Regions from separate parts of the Pseudoalteromonas sp. GW168-MNA-CIBAN-0100 genome, predicted to be linked through region 3. Evidence: predicted binding sites of a transcription regulator. Region 3 holds the regulator's gene; each other region holds the start of a gene.
The links. The regulator LexA, encoded in region 3, represses DNA repair genes until DNA is damaged. The targets are predictions, from matches to a motif close to TACTGTATNNNNATACAGTA.
Positions count from the first base shown of each region.

Region 1 (5,765 bases), on a different contig from region 3:
TATAACATCAGCATCGGTTGCGGTAAATACAATGTGTGGTTCAAGCCCGTGTGCGCTAAACGCTTTATCTAACTCTGAGCGGCCCGTAAAACCAAATACATATGTAATGAGTGGATATTGAGCAATATCAGCAACGGTTAAACTATTTGCCTTTTTAGCCAACGGATGGTCTTTAGCGACAACAATACTGCGATTCCAATGGTAGCAAGGCAGCATAACTAAATCTGAATACAAATGCAGTGCTTCTGTTGCAATAGCAAAATCGGCATCACCGCGTGCTGCAGCATCCGATATTTGCTGTGGAGTACCTTGGTGCATATGAAGCGATACCGCAGGGTATTTTTTCATAAACCCTTGAATTACGTTAGGCAAAGCATAACGAGCTTGGGTATGTGTTGTAGCAATATTTAACTTACCTTGATCAGGTAGCGTATGCTCATTAGCAACGGCTTTAATACCTTCTACTTTAGAGAGTATTTCACGAGAAATATTAATAATATCTTCGCCGGCACCGGTTACATGCGTTAAATGCTTACCACTGCGACCAAAAATTTGCACACCCAACTCATCTTCTAACATGCGTACTTGTTTAGAAATTCCTGGCTGCGAGGTAAATAAACTCTCAGCAGTCGCTGAAACATTTAATTTATGATTTTGTACTTCTACGATGTATCTGAGTTGTTGTAATTTCATGGCTGCAAATTTTAACGTTATTATTCATATTATTTATAAAGGCAATACCGCTTAAAACCAAGTGTTATTTACGTAAAATAGCACTTTAGGTCTTTAGGTGTGCAATTATCTGATTAGAGCTCAAGGCTAGCATAATAAATATGCTTCAGGTAGCGATGATTATTCAGCTTTAGTTTATAAGCCCTTAGGCTTACTGCAGTTTATAAAGAGCTCAACCTATCAATTTTTTGGTATATTTTTTAAGTTAATCGGCGCAAAGCTACCCTGTTAACGTATATTTAATGTAAGATTAAATAATTAGGTTATATATCCGAGAATTACACCATGATCGTTTCTATTATAATAGTGCTTATAGTTGCATTGATTGTGATTGCACTTTGGGTAAGTGCTGTACAACAACACAAAGAAAAACAAGAGGCAGAACGCCGTAAAGAGCTTACAAAACAAAAAGCTATAATAGAAGAAACAGAAGAGGCACTAATGAATAGTGCTAACATCCCCCTTTCTGAAAATCTAATTCGTACATTACAGCGCCGTATTTACGAAGCTTTAAATACAATGGTTACTAACTCGCAAACATCTAAAGCACTTAAAAGCCGCTTAAGTGAAGCAAAAACGCACTTATCTAATCCAGTTCAAGATAATAGCAGTGAAGCTTTAACGCTACCGAGTAATGACAAACAACTTGTAGGCCTAATTCAAGGCATTAAAAAATTACGCTCAATTTTACGCTCTGAACACAGCAAAGGTCGTATTGATAGCCAAGTTTTTGTTCTTGAAGATAAACGTCTCGAAAAACTACAACTGCGTATTAATATTGAAAGCCAAATAAAACGGGGCCTATCCGCCCGTTCAGCCAGTATGGTTGGCTCTGCAAGACAATACTTTGAAAAAGCGCAGGCAACACTCAGTGCAGTCACCTACTCTGATGAATACGTAACTTCAAAACGCTTGGAAGTTGAGGGTTACTTAGAAGCAATTAGTGTTGAACTGCGAGCTTCTAATGCAAGCGCACTTAAAAAGAAAACAGAAGAAGAGCAAGACGACTTAGATATACTGTTTGCTCCTAAAAAGAAATGGTAGTGCTTTTATAAAAGCATTAAAAAGCCTGCACAAATTAAAATTTGTGCAGGCTTTTTTGTGTTTTTTGTTAGCTATTAAGACAAAAATGCAAACTTGAAAACAAACAAGGCTGTTAATATCCAAACACTAATACTGACTTGATCTTGCTTACCGCACAAGACTTTAACCGCCGTGTAAGATATAAAACCAAGTGCAATACCGTGCGCAATCGAAAACGTTAATGGTGTCATTAGTAATACCACAGTAACAGGAATTGCATCGGTCATATCATCCCAGTTTACAAACTTTAAATTTTGCAGCATCAGAACAGCGACATATAAAATAGCGCCTGCCGTAGCATAAGCCGGTACCATTTGTGCAAGCGGTGCAAAAAACATCATTAGTAAAAAGCAAATGCCTACAACTACAGCTGTTAAGCCAGTACGTCCGCCAACAGATACACCAGCAACCGATTCTATATACGATGTAGTCGTAGACGTACCTAGCATCGCACCTGCAATTGTTGCTGAGCTGTCAGCACTTAATGCGCGCCCTAAACGAGGCATGTTACCTTTTTCATCAGCTAAACCTGCTTTTTGAGTTACCGCAACTAATGTACCCGAAGTATCAAAAAGATCGACAAACAAGAAAGCAAAAATAACACTCATCATTGATATATCAAAAGCGGCTGCAAAATCTAGCTGCATAAAAGTAGGCATTATTGATGGTGGCATAGCCATAACACCGTGATATTCAACAAGCCCAAAACTTAGAGCAATGCCAGTCACTAATAAAATACTAATAAGCACGCCACTTTTAAAGTCGCGGTATAAAAGTGCTGCAATTACAAAAAAGCTTAATATAGCCAATAACGGTCCTGGAGAAGTAATGTCGCCCAACTGCACTAATGTTGCCGGGCTTGAGACGATAATGCCTGCATTTTTAAGGGCAATTAATGCTAAAAAAGCACCTATACCCGTTGCGATTGCTCGCTTGAGCACCAGAGGTATGGCATTAATAATCCACTCTCTGACTTTAAATAAGCTTAAAAACAAAAATATACAACCCGACATAAATACAGCCCCTAACGCGGCTTGCCAGGTATAACCCATTCCTAATACGACACCATACGTAAAAAAGGCATTTAGTCCCATACCAGGCGCTAATGCTAATGGATAGTTAGCCCATAAACCCATTATAAAACAGCCTATCGCAGCTGCTATACATGTCGCTACAAATGCAGCCCCTTGATCCATCCCAGCCTCTGCGAGCATAGCCGGGTTTACAAATACAATGTATACCATAGTTATAAAGGTAGTTAGGCCAGCAACGCATTCGCGTTTAACTGTTGAATTATTTTCGCTCAGTTTAAATAAGGCTTCGAACATAATAAACTTGTGATAGTAAAAAGTGGCGAGATTTTAACATAAAAATTATCTTTTACAGGACATTTTACCTTGCTATATACTAAACTGTTAGAGTAGTTAAAATAATAAATGAACCAATATGCTTAAAACAACACCTTGTGAGCAAGACTTAGAGCAACAGCTAGATAATATTTTAGGTTTTGTTACTCAACCCGAAAATACCTCTGTGCCCGTTGATAATAAAAAAGATGAGCAAAGTACGTTAAATAAAGCCCTATATTATTTAAAAAATAATCAAGCTCCATTGGCTGCAAAATGGATGCGGCTTGCTGCAATGGCGGGAAACCATAGAGCACAGTTTTATTTAGGTTTATTCTTTGTGAAAGGTGAAGGCGTGCCACAAAGTGTATTTCATGCTGTAGCTTGGTTAAGCTTAGCAAGTAGCCAAGGGTACGCCCCTGCCACTGCAGCGGTTACAGATATACGCAAACATATCGAAACTAAGCGATTTAAAGATGCTCAATGTTATGCGGCAAGTTTGTACGAACAAATCCACCAACTCCAGTTTTCTCATATGATCCCTCGCACGAGTGAAAACACATAAGCTAACCATGATAGAAGTACTGTATGCAGTGTAAAAAAATACTGTATATGGTTACAAAGATAATCCTATACAGTATAAAACCCCAAAATGAAGACACTACGCAAAAATTTATTTTTAGAATACCTTCTCAAAAACAACCCTATAACAACCTGATTAATAAAGAATTATAAATTCAAAAAATAAAAACAATGATCAAAAGCTGAATAACTGTACAAATAAATAGCATAAAAGGCTTGCACGAAAGCACTGTATAAACTACTGTATATGAATACTGTATAAAAACCCAGTGAGTGAAATTATGTTACAGCCTATTACCGTAAGAACAGTTAAAAGTTACCAACAAGATGAGCAAAGCGATTGCGTGAATTTGATTCAAATTGAAGATGAAATTTCAGCGACCTTTGAGCTTTTAAAAGTATTACACCAATACAATAGCTCTAATGCATGGACGTTACTAATTGCTCCAGATCATGTACCGAGCAAAGCTTTACTTGACTCATGCTCTATTGATACAAGTAAATTACTTGTTATTAGACAGAAGCACCTAGTAAATTTAGAGTATGTATTAAATTCTGCATTACATAACGGAAACTTTGCAGCGGTAATTACCTGGACCGATATAGTTAATAACCAACTACTTACGAATCTATCGTTCGATTTAAGTAAAACGAATACAAAACTATACTGTTTTACTAAAAAGTCTCAAACAACAGAGATATCACTCGCCCAATAAGCTTGTTAGACTAATGTTTTAGACTTTGTATTATTATTATGACTTCACTCAATACCACATTATGTTTTTGCAGCAGTGGGCACAATTATGCCGATTGCTGCGAGCCACTTCACTTATCTGTTAAGCAAGCTGACTCTCCTGAACAACTTATGCGCTCACGATTCAGTGCTTATGTTATTAAAAATGCAGAATATGTTTATCAAACCTACGCAAAAGAAAAACAAGCTGAAAATCCGGTTAAAGAAATCAATGATTTTGCTAACAGCTGTCGATTTATAAATCTTGATGTAATTGGGTCAAGCCATGATGGCGATACCGGCACTGTAGAATTTAAAGCCCAATATTTTTATCAAAACTTATTTTGTGAGCTTCACGAAAGATCGCAGTTTATTAAAGAAAACACTCAATGGCGTTATTTAGATGGCACTATATATCCTGTTGAAGATATTAAAGTGGGCAGAAATGATGACTGCCCATGTGGTAGCAATAAAAAGTACAAAAAATGTCATAGCGTGTAATAAATAATCTTATTTAATATTTATCACCTACAAGGTGTTTTTAAGTGTCAAAGTGATTTATTAGCTAGCTAAACTTAAAAACACACTTGGTTACGACCTTGCATTTTAGACTCATACATTTTTTCATCTGCGATCTGCAAGGTGTTTTTGTTATTTACGTACGGTTGTAGGGTTGCACCGCCAATACTAATAGTCACAAAGTCATATTCTGAATATCTGTGTAATATTCCTAAATCGACCACATTTTGTTTAATTTTATCAGCAACACAAATTGCACCTTCAGTGCTTGTATGCGGTAGAACAACTACAAACTCTTCGCCGCCGTAACGCGCAACAAAATCGGTTGGCCTTTGCAAACTATTAGTAATAGTTTGTGCAACAAGGTTTAAAACCGTATCGCCTTGCACATGACCATAAAGATCGTTGTATTGCTTAAAGTAATCTATATCGATGAGTAATAGTGCATAGTCGACTTTTTCTCGTAAGGCGCTTCGTTCCATTTTAGAAAAATGCGCATCAAAATAACGACGATTGAATACCTTTGTTAAATCATCTAGAAATACTTTTTGATTGAGTAAGTCATGTTGTAATTTTAACGTTATATGCGCACGAACTCTTCTAAATAATGTTTCTTTTTTAATCGGCTTTTTAATGAAATCGACAGCTCCGGCTTCCCAGCACTCTTCTTCTTCGTTTTCAAAGGATGTAACAAAAATAACTGGGATATCCTGTGTTTCAGTATTATTTTTTAATTTTAAACATGTATCAATACCACTCATTCCACCCAT
Region 1 is NZ_JBEOOL010000053.1:1,596-7,360, reverse strand. It holds gene cysB (HTH-type transcriptional regulator CysB) at 1-693, opposite strand, end outside; gene AAEY62_RS19755 (hypothetical protein) at 1,018-1,776, shown strand; gene AAEY62_RS19750 (NCS2 family permease) at 1,851-3,143, opposite strand; gene AAEY62_RS19745 (tetratricopeptide repeat protein) at 3,262-3,726, shown strand; gene AAEY62_RS19740 (SulA-like leucine-rich domain-containing protein) at 4,025-4,459, shown strand; gene AAEY62_RS19735 (YchJ family protein) at 4,498-4,977, shown strand; gene AAEY62_RS19730 (GGDEF domain-containing response regulator) at 5,052-5,765, opposite strand, start outside.
Region 1: a site for LexA is predicted at 3,983-4,002, ahead of AAEY62_RS19740 (SulA-like leucine-rich domain-containing protein). Genes of this name have one in related genera too.

Region 2 (5,765 bases), on a different contig from region 3:
GAAGAAAGGAGTCATAGATATAACTAAAGTGGGTCTAAATTCAAAATACTGTAGCGCTACACAAGGCAAAAAGGGTTTTAATTAAGAAATTCCAATAAAGATTTCCTGTAACCTTATAAACTAAATACACTGTTACCACATTCAATATTTGATGGTTCTAACCCAGTTCAATCACAATCTATGATTGGAATATCTGACCAGCGGGTTGTGTAATGGGGCGATAAAAAAGCCCGTTTCATGTTCCATGATTTTGTGAGCTTTTCACTTCCTAAAGATAAAGTGCCGACCCCATAACGTTTATTTATAGCATCCAAACACGCCATTACTTCTGGGTTATCTTTACTTACAGAAAACATATCTGCTTGTTGAAATAACTCACCTTCTAATTCTATTGCGCCAATACCGCAGCGATAAAAGCGCGTGTTAGCCTTAAAAATATCATCAATAACATCTGAAACAGCATTGGCTATAACACTGGTATCTGATGTAGGTATAGGAAAATCATAGAGCAACGATTTCTTATAATACACGTCTTCGTGTGGCGAGCTTGCAGCGAATATCACGAGTCGTTTTGCTAATGACTGCTGTTTCCTTAGTTTGCTGCCAACAATCGCTGCGTGTGTTACGAGGGCTGATTTTAATGTATTTAAGTCACTTACTCTTTCGCCGAAACTTCTCGTTGAGTAGATTTCTTTTTTATTCTGTTTTACTTCATCCCAACTTAAACAGGCGATGCCGTTAAGCTCACTCACAGTCCTCTCAACAACAACGCTAAACATACGTCGCATTTCTTTAGGGTTTTGATTCGCTAAATCCCATGCACTTTTAATTCCCATCACCTTGAGTTTTTTACCGAGTCGAGAGCCAATACCCCAGACATCGGTAACATCCATACGCATAAGGACTTCCTGCCGTGAGATATCATCATTAATAACAGCAACCCCGTTATAACCAGAGAGTTTTTTCGCCGCATGGTTGGCTGCTTTAGCTAACGTAGGCGTAATACCAAAGCCGACACCAACAGGCAAACCAGTTTCGCGCCATACAGCTCGTCGTATTGTGTGTCCGTAGTCAGCCCAGTCATTAATAATTCTAGAAAAACCAGTAAAACGTAAAAATGACTCATCAATACTATAAACATAATGGTCATCACAAAAACGATTTATGACCGTCATCATTCTTTCACTCAAATCAGCGTAGAGTTCATAATTTGAAGAGCGCACAACGACATTATGCTGCTCTAAATAGGGTCTAATTTTGAAGTAAGGTTCAAATTTCGGGATATTAAGCTTTCTAGCAATAGGGCATATGGCACAAATACACCCATCGTTATTTGTTAGAACAACAACAGGTTTAAAGCGAATGGATGGGTCAAATACCTTCTCCGCACTGGCATAAAATGCCACTGCATCTACGAGGGCAAACATCGATTCACCTCAGCTTTATTTCTGTGTAGGCGGATACTAGCAGTAACGACGCCTTCGAGCTTAAAGTCGTCATCATTAGAGATATAAACAGACTTATAATCTTTAGAGGCAGAGATAAGTAAGCGTTTCGATTTATCTATGATTTTACAAACAAACGAACCGTTATAACTAGCAACAATAATATCGCCGGTACTTACATCCTCAGCTCTATCAATGACTAGTAAGTCACCATCGAATATTCCTACTTCTTGCATGGATTGCCCAGAAGCGATACCAATAAAAGTAGCATTCGGGTGTTTAATGATTAGTTCATCGATTGAAATACCGAGCTCTACATATTCTGCGGCAGGAGATTCAAAGCCGGTAATGCCTGCTTCTATAAAAATTGGAATAACGAACATACACACCTCAAACACTGTTTATATATACAGTTTAATTTAAGGTTTAAATTATGCCAAGGTTCTTTTTGTGAGACGATAGTTTTATTAGAGCTGATATAAGCATGTTTTAGGCTTAAAGATGAAAAACCCCTTTAATAACAATTAGTAAAATTACCATCGGTTTGTTAAAATTTCACAAAGGAATTATGAGCTTACTCAAAGCTTATTTTAATTATGGAATAACTTACTAATGACTTTAGTTAAAAACACTATTGCATCTTTTCTAATACTTAGCGTTATTACTGGCTGTTCAGCCTCTAGACACGCCATCATTGCCGGTGACTCTGAATTAACAGATGCTCAAGTGTGTCGAAACTACCTTGATGATAAAGATATCCTCGCTAAAAGTTATACCACCGAAAATACTGATGAAGCGAACTATATCTTCGCGCTTAACAGAGAAGTTAAATATAGAGCACTCACTCAATACAAATGTGAGATATTAGCTGCACAAGACAGAAAAGAAATCGCTCAAGGCGTTGTTGCTGCTGTCGTTGCGGTAGGTGTCGTCGTTTTAGCTGTTGCTGCGGCAGGAGCTGGCGGGTCAAATAACTATTCTTCTGGTTATGCATGGGACCAGTTTTATGATGGTAACTACAACTTAGTCTAGCGCTGTCGAGATAAGTCTACGGGCCAATTTGCATATAACAGCGCTTGCTCTGGACAGTATCAAAATGACAATACATGGACTGGGAAGTAGCTTTCCCATTAAATTTTAAAAGCATAATATTTGAGTTCTACAAATTAAAATTATCAGTCACCACAAATGAGATCTAGCTTATTAACTCATTTATTATATGTGACATATTTAAACCGAAATAGGTACCAAGAATCATAATGAAAGCATCCACAATTTCACTGTTAGCAACACTTATTTTCTCAGCTACCTCTTCAGCAAATCAAGAAATCGACTCATTTAGCAAAGCTAAACGACTTCTAGAAAAGCAGGTTTATAACAATCACCGCATTACACTTTATTGTGGAGCGACATTTGACGCTAGTAAAAGAGTAACCGCACCGGAGGGCTTTTCTACAACAAAGTACATCAAACGAGCAGAAAAAATTGAATGGGAGCACGTTGTTCCAGCAGAAAACTTTGGTCGTACTTTTAGCGAATGGCGAGATGGCCATAAGCAGTGTGTAAATAGTAAGGGGAAGTCATTTAAAGGTCGAAGGTGTGCTGAAAAAGTAAATACAGAATACCGTTTTATGCAAGCTGATATGTTTAACCTTTATCCGGCCATGGGCGCTGTGAATGCTCTGAGAAGCAATCATAACTTTACTATGCTTCCTGCGGCTAAAAGCGATTTTGGGCGTTGTGCGATGAAAATTGATAACAGCAAAGCTGAGCCACCTGAAATGGCTAGAGGGCAAATTGCGCGTACTTATCTGTATATGGAGAACACCTATAAACGATACAGCATGAGTAAATCACAACGCCAGCTAATGAATGCGTGGGATAAAATGTATCCTGTAGATGCTTGGGAATGTACTAGAGCAGAAAAAATTTCAAAGCTACAAAAGAATCAAAATGATGTAGTAAAAAGTCGCTGTGAGAGTAGAGGCCTTTAAACATATCATCTTAATCATGATTTATGAAAGCTTAGAATTAATAATCAATTTAGTGATCAACGTGAAACCCTCAGCTTTTATTAGTTAGTTTTTAATTCAGAATGAGCAGCTTTGAGCGATAACCGGTCAGTCAAAAGTTTTGATATCTGAAGTCATATTTGACTCTCGGCTTTTCCAACTTTGAGAAAAAACAGAAACTGAAAAATCCAACGCTATTGTTGGCTTGGGGGCCACTACTTTTAAAGCAATGGCTGGACAAAGTAAAACAGCCTTTAAGGCCTATAAAGCGTTTGCCATTGCCCAAGCTGTTATAAATACATACCAAGGTGCAACTGTAGCCTATACGTCTTTGGCCCTTATTCCTATTGTAGGGCCTGTTTTGGGTGGTGTTGCAGCTGCGGCAGCAGTGATGATGGGTTTACAACAAGTACGCCAAATCAAAGCCCAACAACCGGCGGGGATTGCACACGGTGGTTTAGACTATGTGCCGAATGAATCTACCTATGTATTACAACGTGGTGAGCGTGTATTAAGCCCTAAACAAAATACTGAAATCAGCCAAATAGCGAGGCGTTATAACGCAGGCGGTGCGGCTAATGATGGTGCCGGCTCTGGTGGTGTAAGTATACATATAACCAACCAAATTACTGTGCAAGGCGGTGCTAATGAGCAAAAATCGCAATCCGTTGGCTAAGACATAGCACGCCAAGTTGTGGTGGCTAACATTCAAGAAAATGGGGCGATTATTCGTGCAGTACGTGGTGCAGCTTAGTTGTTAAGTGGTTGAGATTGGTGTAAAAAGGAGTTTTAAAGCGAGGGAATGTTGATGAGTAAAAAAGACAGCGATTTATTTATTGGCTACTGTGTATTGGGCTTAACTTTATTGGCTATAGCAGGGGTTATAATTACTTACAGTATACACTTTCCTTATTTTACGTGGGAAATCCCAAAAAACCTTACTGAGCATCATGCAGCGAACTGGTCTACTACTGCTTCAATTATTAATGGGCTATTAACTCCAATTTTACTACTTGCGAGCGTTATATTGATTTGGCTCACGTGGATATCTAGCAAAAAAGAGTTTCAAAAAAACAATAATACTTTAGAAAATCAAATCAAGAGTCAATCAATGAGGGATGATTTATCAATTTTTGCCAGGAGAACAAGTCAGTTGAATGAGAGGTTTACTGAAAAAAAATATAGTATTAATACTGATGACATTTTCTCATTAAGCAACCTATTGCTATCTACTCTAGACCAGTCAATATTAGTTAAAATTTATAGCAATATTTCTGATGAATTTAAAAATGACTATGTTCAAAATAAGCAACTCGATCCTTTAACAAATACATATATGTGTGTTTTAAAATATCTAAGCCAGTATAACTTTTCCTTGAACCAAATATTGGCATCCTCGCATGCTAAAGTTAAATCTGAAGTGGAGCTTTATCGTAACTTAGAACATCGTGTAGGCTACCCTAAAGAAATTGCTCGTTATCTTATTTGTTACATCTTATACCAAGGGGAAAATAAAATTAGAGAATTTGTGATGTTTGACTTACTAATAAAAAAAATAGAAGAAGCAAATAAAATAAATAAAAACAGATATGTTGAAGAGTTTTATTACAATTTCGAATCAATTGTTGCTGAACAGCTTATTAAACTGACTTATGAAAACTCTGAAAAAACTTTGAATGTAATAAAATTAATTGATTAACAATTGAGCGAGAAAGTTTTAAATGACTAAACAAGAAGCTTTACAAAGAAAAGAGAGTGAGTTTCTCAAGATCATAATGATAATAGCGCTAAGTGTACTTTTAGGTGTTGGCAGCACATTCGGATATTTTTTTGAATTTTCGCCATCTAGAGAATTTAAAACTTGGGTTGATACTGCGACAATATTCACAGGCGTTGCAACCCCAATTTTGTCTACTGTGTCTGTTTTTTTATTGTATTTTGTTTGGAAGGATAATCGTAGAGAACTCGCAGCTACCAAAAAGGCACTTACAGAACAGTCTGACACGCAGAATTTTAGAGTTATAAAGGATGCTGTTTTTGAAATTGCATATCAAGCAAAATTACGCCTTCAAAATGATGTTGAAATTCTCGAGACTGATAATAGGATAGAGTTTGTTAATTTGGATCAAGGAACACGGAATGTAATTGATGATTATTACCTAGAAAATATGAAAACAATACCTTTTGAAGAGTTCCTCTTCAGTTACTTTGTGTTTACCAAAGTCAAACCTATTGAAAAAAATAAAAAGAATCTACAGCATATTGATATGTTGTATTCTGAAGAAACTTTTTATTTTATTGATAAAAT
Region 2 is NZ_JBEOOL010000049.1:12,562-18,326, reverse strand. It holds gene AAEY62_RS19535 (Y-family DNA polymerase) at 168-1,427, opposite strand; gene AAEY62_RS19530 (LexA family protein) at 1,412-1,828, opposite strand; gene AAEY62_RS19525 (hypothetical protein) at 2,058-2,477, shown strand; gene AAEY62_RS19520 (endonuclease) at 2,705-3,439, shown strand; gene AAEY62_RS19515 (hypothetical protein) at 3,663-4,133, shown strand; gene AAEY62_RS19510 (hypothetical protein) at 4,266-5,156, shown strand; gene AAEY62_RS19505 (hypothetical protein) at 5,179-5,765, shown strand, end outside.
Region 2: a site for LexA is predicted at 1,841-1,860, ahead of AAEY62_RS19530 (LexA family protein). Genes of this name have one in related genera too.

Region 3 (5,765 bases):
ATAGATAACTGCTTGGCAAAAGCTTGCATTGCCGTACCGGGTCGTCCATGGATAACTACATCAATGTGATCTTTTATATCGCCAAGCACTATAGGGCTGCCTTTAAGTGCAGGAAATACACCCGGTAACCCCATGCCAGTAGGCTGATGACATGCAGCACAATTGGCCATATATACTTGTTCGCCTAAAGTCATTAATTCTTCTTTTGGGAGGGTTTTATCAAGTAATGCGGCATCTGCTAATGCTGCTTTTTGTTTAGCTTGCTTTGCATCTGCAAGCCACGTTTTAAAATCAGCCTCAGATTTAGCGACCACCACAACGGGCATAAAGCCATGATCTTTACCACACAACTCAGCACATTGGCCTCGGTAAGTACCTTCTTCGTTTATGTTCGTCCATGTTTCGTTTATAAAACCGGGATTCGCATCTTTTTTAACTGCAAAATCAGGTACCCACCAAGAGTGAATAACATCGTCAGAAGTCATTAAAAATCGTACTTTTTGATTTATTGGCAGTACGAGAGGTTTATCAACCTCAAGTAAGTAGTTAGGATTTTTATCTGCAAGATTCGCTATTTCATCTTGCGGGGTAGATAAAATAGAGTAGAACTCTACATCTTCACCCATATATTCATAATGCCATTTCCATTGCGAGCCTGTAATTTTAATAGTGAGATCAGCTTTGCTGGCATCTTCCATTGCAATTAGGGTTTTAGTGGCTGGTACTGCCATAGCAATTAAAATAACAAACGGGATTGCAGTCCAAAGTATTTCTACTTTAGTGCTTTCGTGAAATTGGGCAGGTACAGCCCCTTTAGATTTGCGGTGATGAATAAGTGCCCAAAACATAATTGCGAACACTATCACCCCAATCACACAACATATTATAAATATGGTCATGTGCAGCTGATATACATTATTGCTTATATCGGTTACGCCTTTGCGCATATTGTATTGGCTGTTAGCCAAAACTGGGTGCGAAAAAACACATAATATAAGCCACAAGGTAGAGGTCAGTTTACCCATGTGACGGCTCCTTTGATGCTATTGCGAATGCAAAGCGAAGAGGCATACGGCTTAAACGCCAATTCGTTATTTTTATTTTTTTAGTCAATCTCATTTAATATTGATTGGTTTTGCTGCGCCAACAACGTGTTTGTGTATATTGTGTGTTCTCAAAACTAAAAAGCTGTGAGTTATTATTAGCTCAGCACATTAATAATTAGCTAAAAAATGAACAACAAGCAAGTTTTAGTATAAAAAACAATCAGGTGATATTGAGTAATTAATAAAAAATCAGTAACCAACTAGGTAACAGGAAGTTCAAAAGATGAGCAAAACAAAGGGGTTTAACGCATTCGGAGGGGGAAAATATAAGTGCAAAAAAGTTTACAGCTTAAATTGTCAGTGAGCTATTTATGCCCTATTTTTAGTGCGAATTTAAAACAGAAAATGCGTACTAATTAGTACGCATTTATAAAACTGCTTGTTTAAAAGCTATTTTTAAAGTCACATCCAATCAGCGTTTCTTATAACGCCAACGGCTAAGCCTTCAATATTAAAAGACTCATTCTCAAGATCTACTTCAATAGATTCAAAATCGTCGTTTTCAGCATGAAGTAATACTTTACGACCCGCTTTCTCAAGACGTTTTACAGTTACGTCTTCGTCTAGGCGGGCAACAACAACTTGCCCATTTTCAGCGGTTTGAGTACGATGTACAGCAAGTAAATCACCATCCATAATACCAATATCTTTCATGCTCATACCGTTAACGCGTAGTAAAAAATCTGCAGCCGGTTTAAACATTAATGGATCGATTTTGCAGTGACTTTCAACGTGCTCTTGCGCCAAAATAGGTGAACCAGCAGCAACACGCCCTATAAGCGGTAAACCTAATTGTTCTGGCTCTTCTTCTTCAATTAACTGAATACCACGGCTTGCACCTGGTTTCATTTTAATTGCGCCTTTTTTAGCAAGTGCTTTTAAATGTTCTTCAGCAGCATTGGCACTTTTAAAACCTAATGTTTGCGCTATTTCAGCACGTGTAGGAGGCATACCAGTGTCTTTAATAAAAACTTTAATTAGTTCGAGTATTTGAGCTTGGCGGTTCGTTAATGGTCGCATATAACTGGTTTTCCATACAGTACATTTAACTGTGAGTATATACAGTTAAATAAAAATCGCAAATTTAAATTAAGCCTTAAAATAGCCAAAGTAATTTCACTTGTGTACATTTTAGGGATATAACTAAAGCTAGGTTTATAAATGATTAAAAAAGCAAAGGAGTCATTATGAGTATTTGGTACCAGCCCATCACTTTAGAGCTGTGCAAGCAGTTAGAACAAGGCATTGATGGCCAAGGAACATTAATGAAAACCATGGGAATAGAAGTCACTGAAATTGGTGATAATTACTTAGTAGCCACTATGCCGGCAATTCCTGAGCATCATAACCCAATGGGCATGGTTCACGGCGGTGCTAACGTTGTACTTGCCGAAACAGTTGCCAGCTATGCAGCTAACTTTGTTGTCGATTTTACAAAATTTTACTGCGTGGGGCAGGAAATTAGCGCAAGTCATTTAAAAGCATCTCGCAACGGCACTTTAACAGCAACGGCAAGAGCGTTTCATATTGGCAAACGTAGTTCAGTGTGGGAAATAAAAATTACAAATAGCCGCAATGAGCTGTGCTGCGTATCAAAAATGACCGCAGCAGTCGTAGAGCGAAGATAGTTACTTTTCGATTGGGTAAATTGTAATTTCCATACCCGCACCAATCGCAGATATACGTAGTAATGTATCTGCATCTAAGGCTTGATTAAAGCACTTAGGGGAAGTGCCCGATTCAAAACCAATATCAAACGTTCTACGTGAACAGCTTAACCATTGCTTTAGCGCGTTACGCGAACACGATTCAATAAGCTCACATATATGGTTTATTGCTTTGTCAGGCGTGTTTACTACACCTGTTGCTTCAATACGCGCTAATTGACGGTATTCGTCTTTGTCATAATGTAAAATCGTCGCGACTTTTTTCAAGTCTGCCACTAGCAAACTAATATCTTGCTTTGATTCAAGCTCAAGATCTACATTTAAAAATTGAATTTCCGACATCGTTTCGTATTTATCCTCTAATAATTTCATTGCAAACTTTAACGCAGTTTTACCGTTATACCAAATCAACTATGCTCTATTAACCACTTTATATGGATATTTCGCAGCTTTTAAGTATTTTTTAGCGTTTAAAGCTAGCTGGATATCAAACACTCAGCTCAATTAAACAAATAAGTCATGTTAGCAATTTAAGTGTAATCTTTTTTATTTTTAAATGATTACAGTAAGCTATAGTTTAAACTGCGACAAAATGTCGCAGTAACTAATCCCATTAATGTAATAAACTAGCCTCTAAAAATAATAAGACTAAAACATGAATAAAAAAATATTTAAGTATGCTCGCAAGTTACATAAATGGCTCGGTTATTTGCTCACATTACAAATTTTAGCTTGGCTATTAGGCGGTTTAGTCATGAGCGCTATTCCTCTTGATAAAGTTCATGGGGAGCATCTTGCAACACGTACTCTTAATAACCCATTTACGCAGGCTGATTATGTTGCCTCCCTTAACGATATTGCATCTCAGGTGGTTAATCCAACACAAATAATTTTTGAGAACTTTTTAACCACACCTATAATTACAGTAATAAATAAAGATGAACAGCAAAGCTTTAACGGTATAACAGGCCGGCCTTTTGAGCCGCCAACTAAAATACAAATTACCGCAAATGCTAAAGCACACTTACTTATTGATGCTCAAGTGACAAGCGCTGTACTGCTAAAGCAAGGTATGCGAGAAGTTGGATATAAAACCAATGTTTGGCAGGTACAATTTGACGACACATTTAACACAACACTGTATTTGTCAGAAAATAACGGCAGAGTTGTCACCGTTCGCAGCACACTATGGCGAATTTTCGACTTTTTTTGGATGTTACATATTATGGATTACGATGAGCGAGAGGATTTTAATAATCCGCTGCTTATTAGCTTTTCAGCAACTAGCGTACTTTTTTGCCTAAGTGGAATATTACTACTTATGCAAAACATACGACTAAAACGATTTATCCGAATTAAAAGTAAGAATAAATCAAAGTAGTCATATTGGTTTTTAAGAACTAGCGCACTCTCACCAAAGAGTAAATAAGCCCTAGGAAGTACCCAAGGGCAGATTTTATTCCAAGTGTTTAAATCGACTCAAATGTCGCTTTAACATTTCGTTTTCGAAAATCAACTCATCACGCTCATCCAGCAATTGTAAAACTAAAGCTATTGCCGACCAATCTAACGAAAAGTCATGTTGAATACGGGCCGCTTTTTTAACTAAGGTCACTGCAGATACCGTAAATTGCCACTGCGTAACATGCTTCCCCTCAATTGGAACCGCAATATTGTGCTCAACTAGCTCATATAAAATTGCTTCGCTAATATCACTACTCAAACATAGCTCTTTGCTAGTAAGTAAATCATCTTTTTGTGTCACGATAATTTGCATTATGGCTTGCTCCAGTTATTACGGGGATCAAAGTGAGCTTTTTCGGCTAATTCTTCCCAAAGTTTTTTACTGGTATCATCAACAGATGTTGGATTAACAATTTTAAGCACAGCAAATAAATCACCTTTGGCTTTTTTACTCATTAATCCCTTACCTTTAATACGCAAGCGTTGACCAGACTGACTATTAGATGGAATAGTTAATTGGATTTTGCCTGCCAACGTAGGTAAATTTATTTTTGTACCAAGAGCCGCTTCCCATGGTGCAAGAGGGACGACTATATTTAGGTTATGACCTTCAACATCAAATAATGGGTGGGGCACTAAACTAATTTGTAAGTACAAATCGCCATTTTGCCCGTTCGCTGACCCTAATCCGCCTTGCCCTTTTAGTCGAATTCGTTCGCCATTTACTGAACCTGCGGGAATTTTCACTTTAAGTGATTTTTTAATTTCAGAGACACGACCACTACTATCTCGCTGCGGTAACATAAACTCAACAGGCTTAACGGTATCAACTAAAGTCTCTTCAAGAAAAATCGGGAACTCTATTTCCACATCTTGTCCTTTTTGCGCGCGAGCGGCGTTACTTCTGCTCTGCCCGGAACGATTGAATCCACCGGCGCCGCCAAACATTGAATTAACAAAATCAGAAAACTCTTGATCGGTTTGAGGATCGCTTTGCTGATAATTACTTTGCGATGAGGCATTGTTACCACCATAATTACCTTGCTGTTGACGAGCACGATTTTGTTGATGACGACGTAACTCGTCGTATTTAGTGCGTTCTTCTTTGTTATGAATGACTTCGTAAGCTTCTGCTATTTCTTTAAACTTATCTTCTGCTTGAGGCTCTTTGCTTACATCTGGGTGATATTTTCTGGCTAATTTTTTATAAGCTACTTTAACCGCTTTATCGTCTGCATCAGGCGATATTCCGAGCACTGCATAATAATCAACAAATTTCATTTGCAATCCAAATCCCCATATTGAGTAAGCTTTAAGCATACTCCTTAACGTATAATCTTGTGTGGTTAAAATACGATAAATAGTAAGAAATAAATGAATAGTGAAAATAACTTTGAATAAAAAATTAATCGGACACTTTTTAGTAATATAAGTGCAGGCCTTAAGTTAACTTTATCTTTTATCTTCAAGGCTTTAAACTGCCTGTTCCTGTAGTTCACATTTGTGATGGATATGACTCGATTTATTC
Region 3 is NZ_JBEOOL010000020.1:11,346-17,110, reverse strand. It holds gene coxB (cytochrome c oxidase subunit II) at 1-1,025, opposite strand, end outside; gene lexA (transcriptional repressor LexA) at 1,509-2,126, opposite strand; gene AAEY62_RS13090 (PaaI family thioesterase) at 2,294-2,734, shown strand; gene AAEY62_RS13085 (hypothetical protein) at 2,735-3,115, opposite strand; gene AAEY62_RS13080 (hypothetical protein) at 3,429-4,154, shown strand; gene AAEY62_RS13075 (chaperone modulator CbpM) at 4,230-4,550, opposite strand; gene AAEY62_RS13070 (DnaJ C-terminal domain-containing protein) at 4,550-5,518, opposite strand; gene AAEY62_RS13065 (endonuclease) at 5,750-5,765, shown strand, end outside.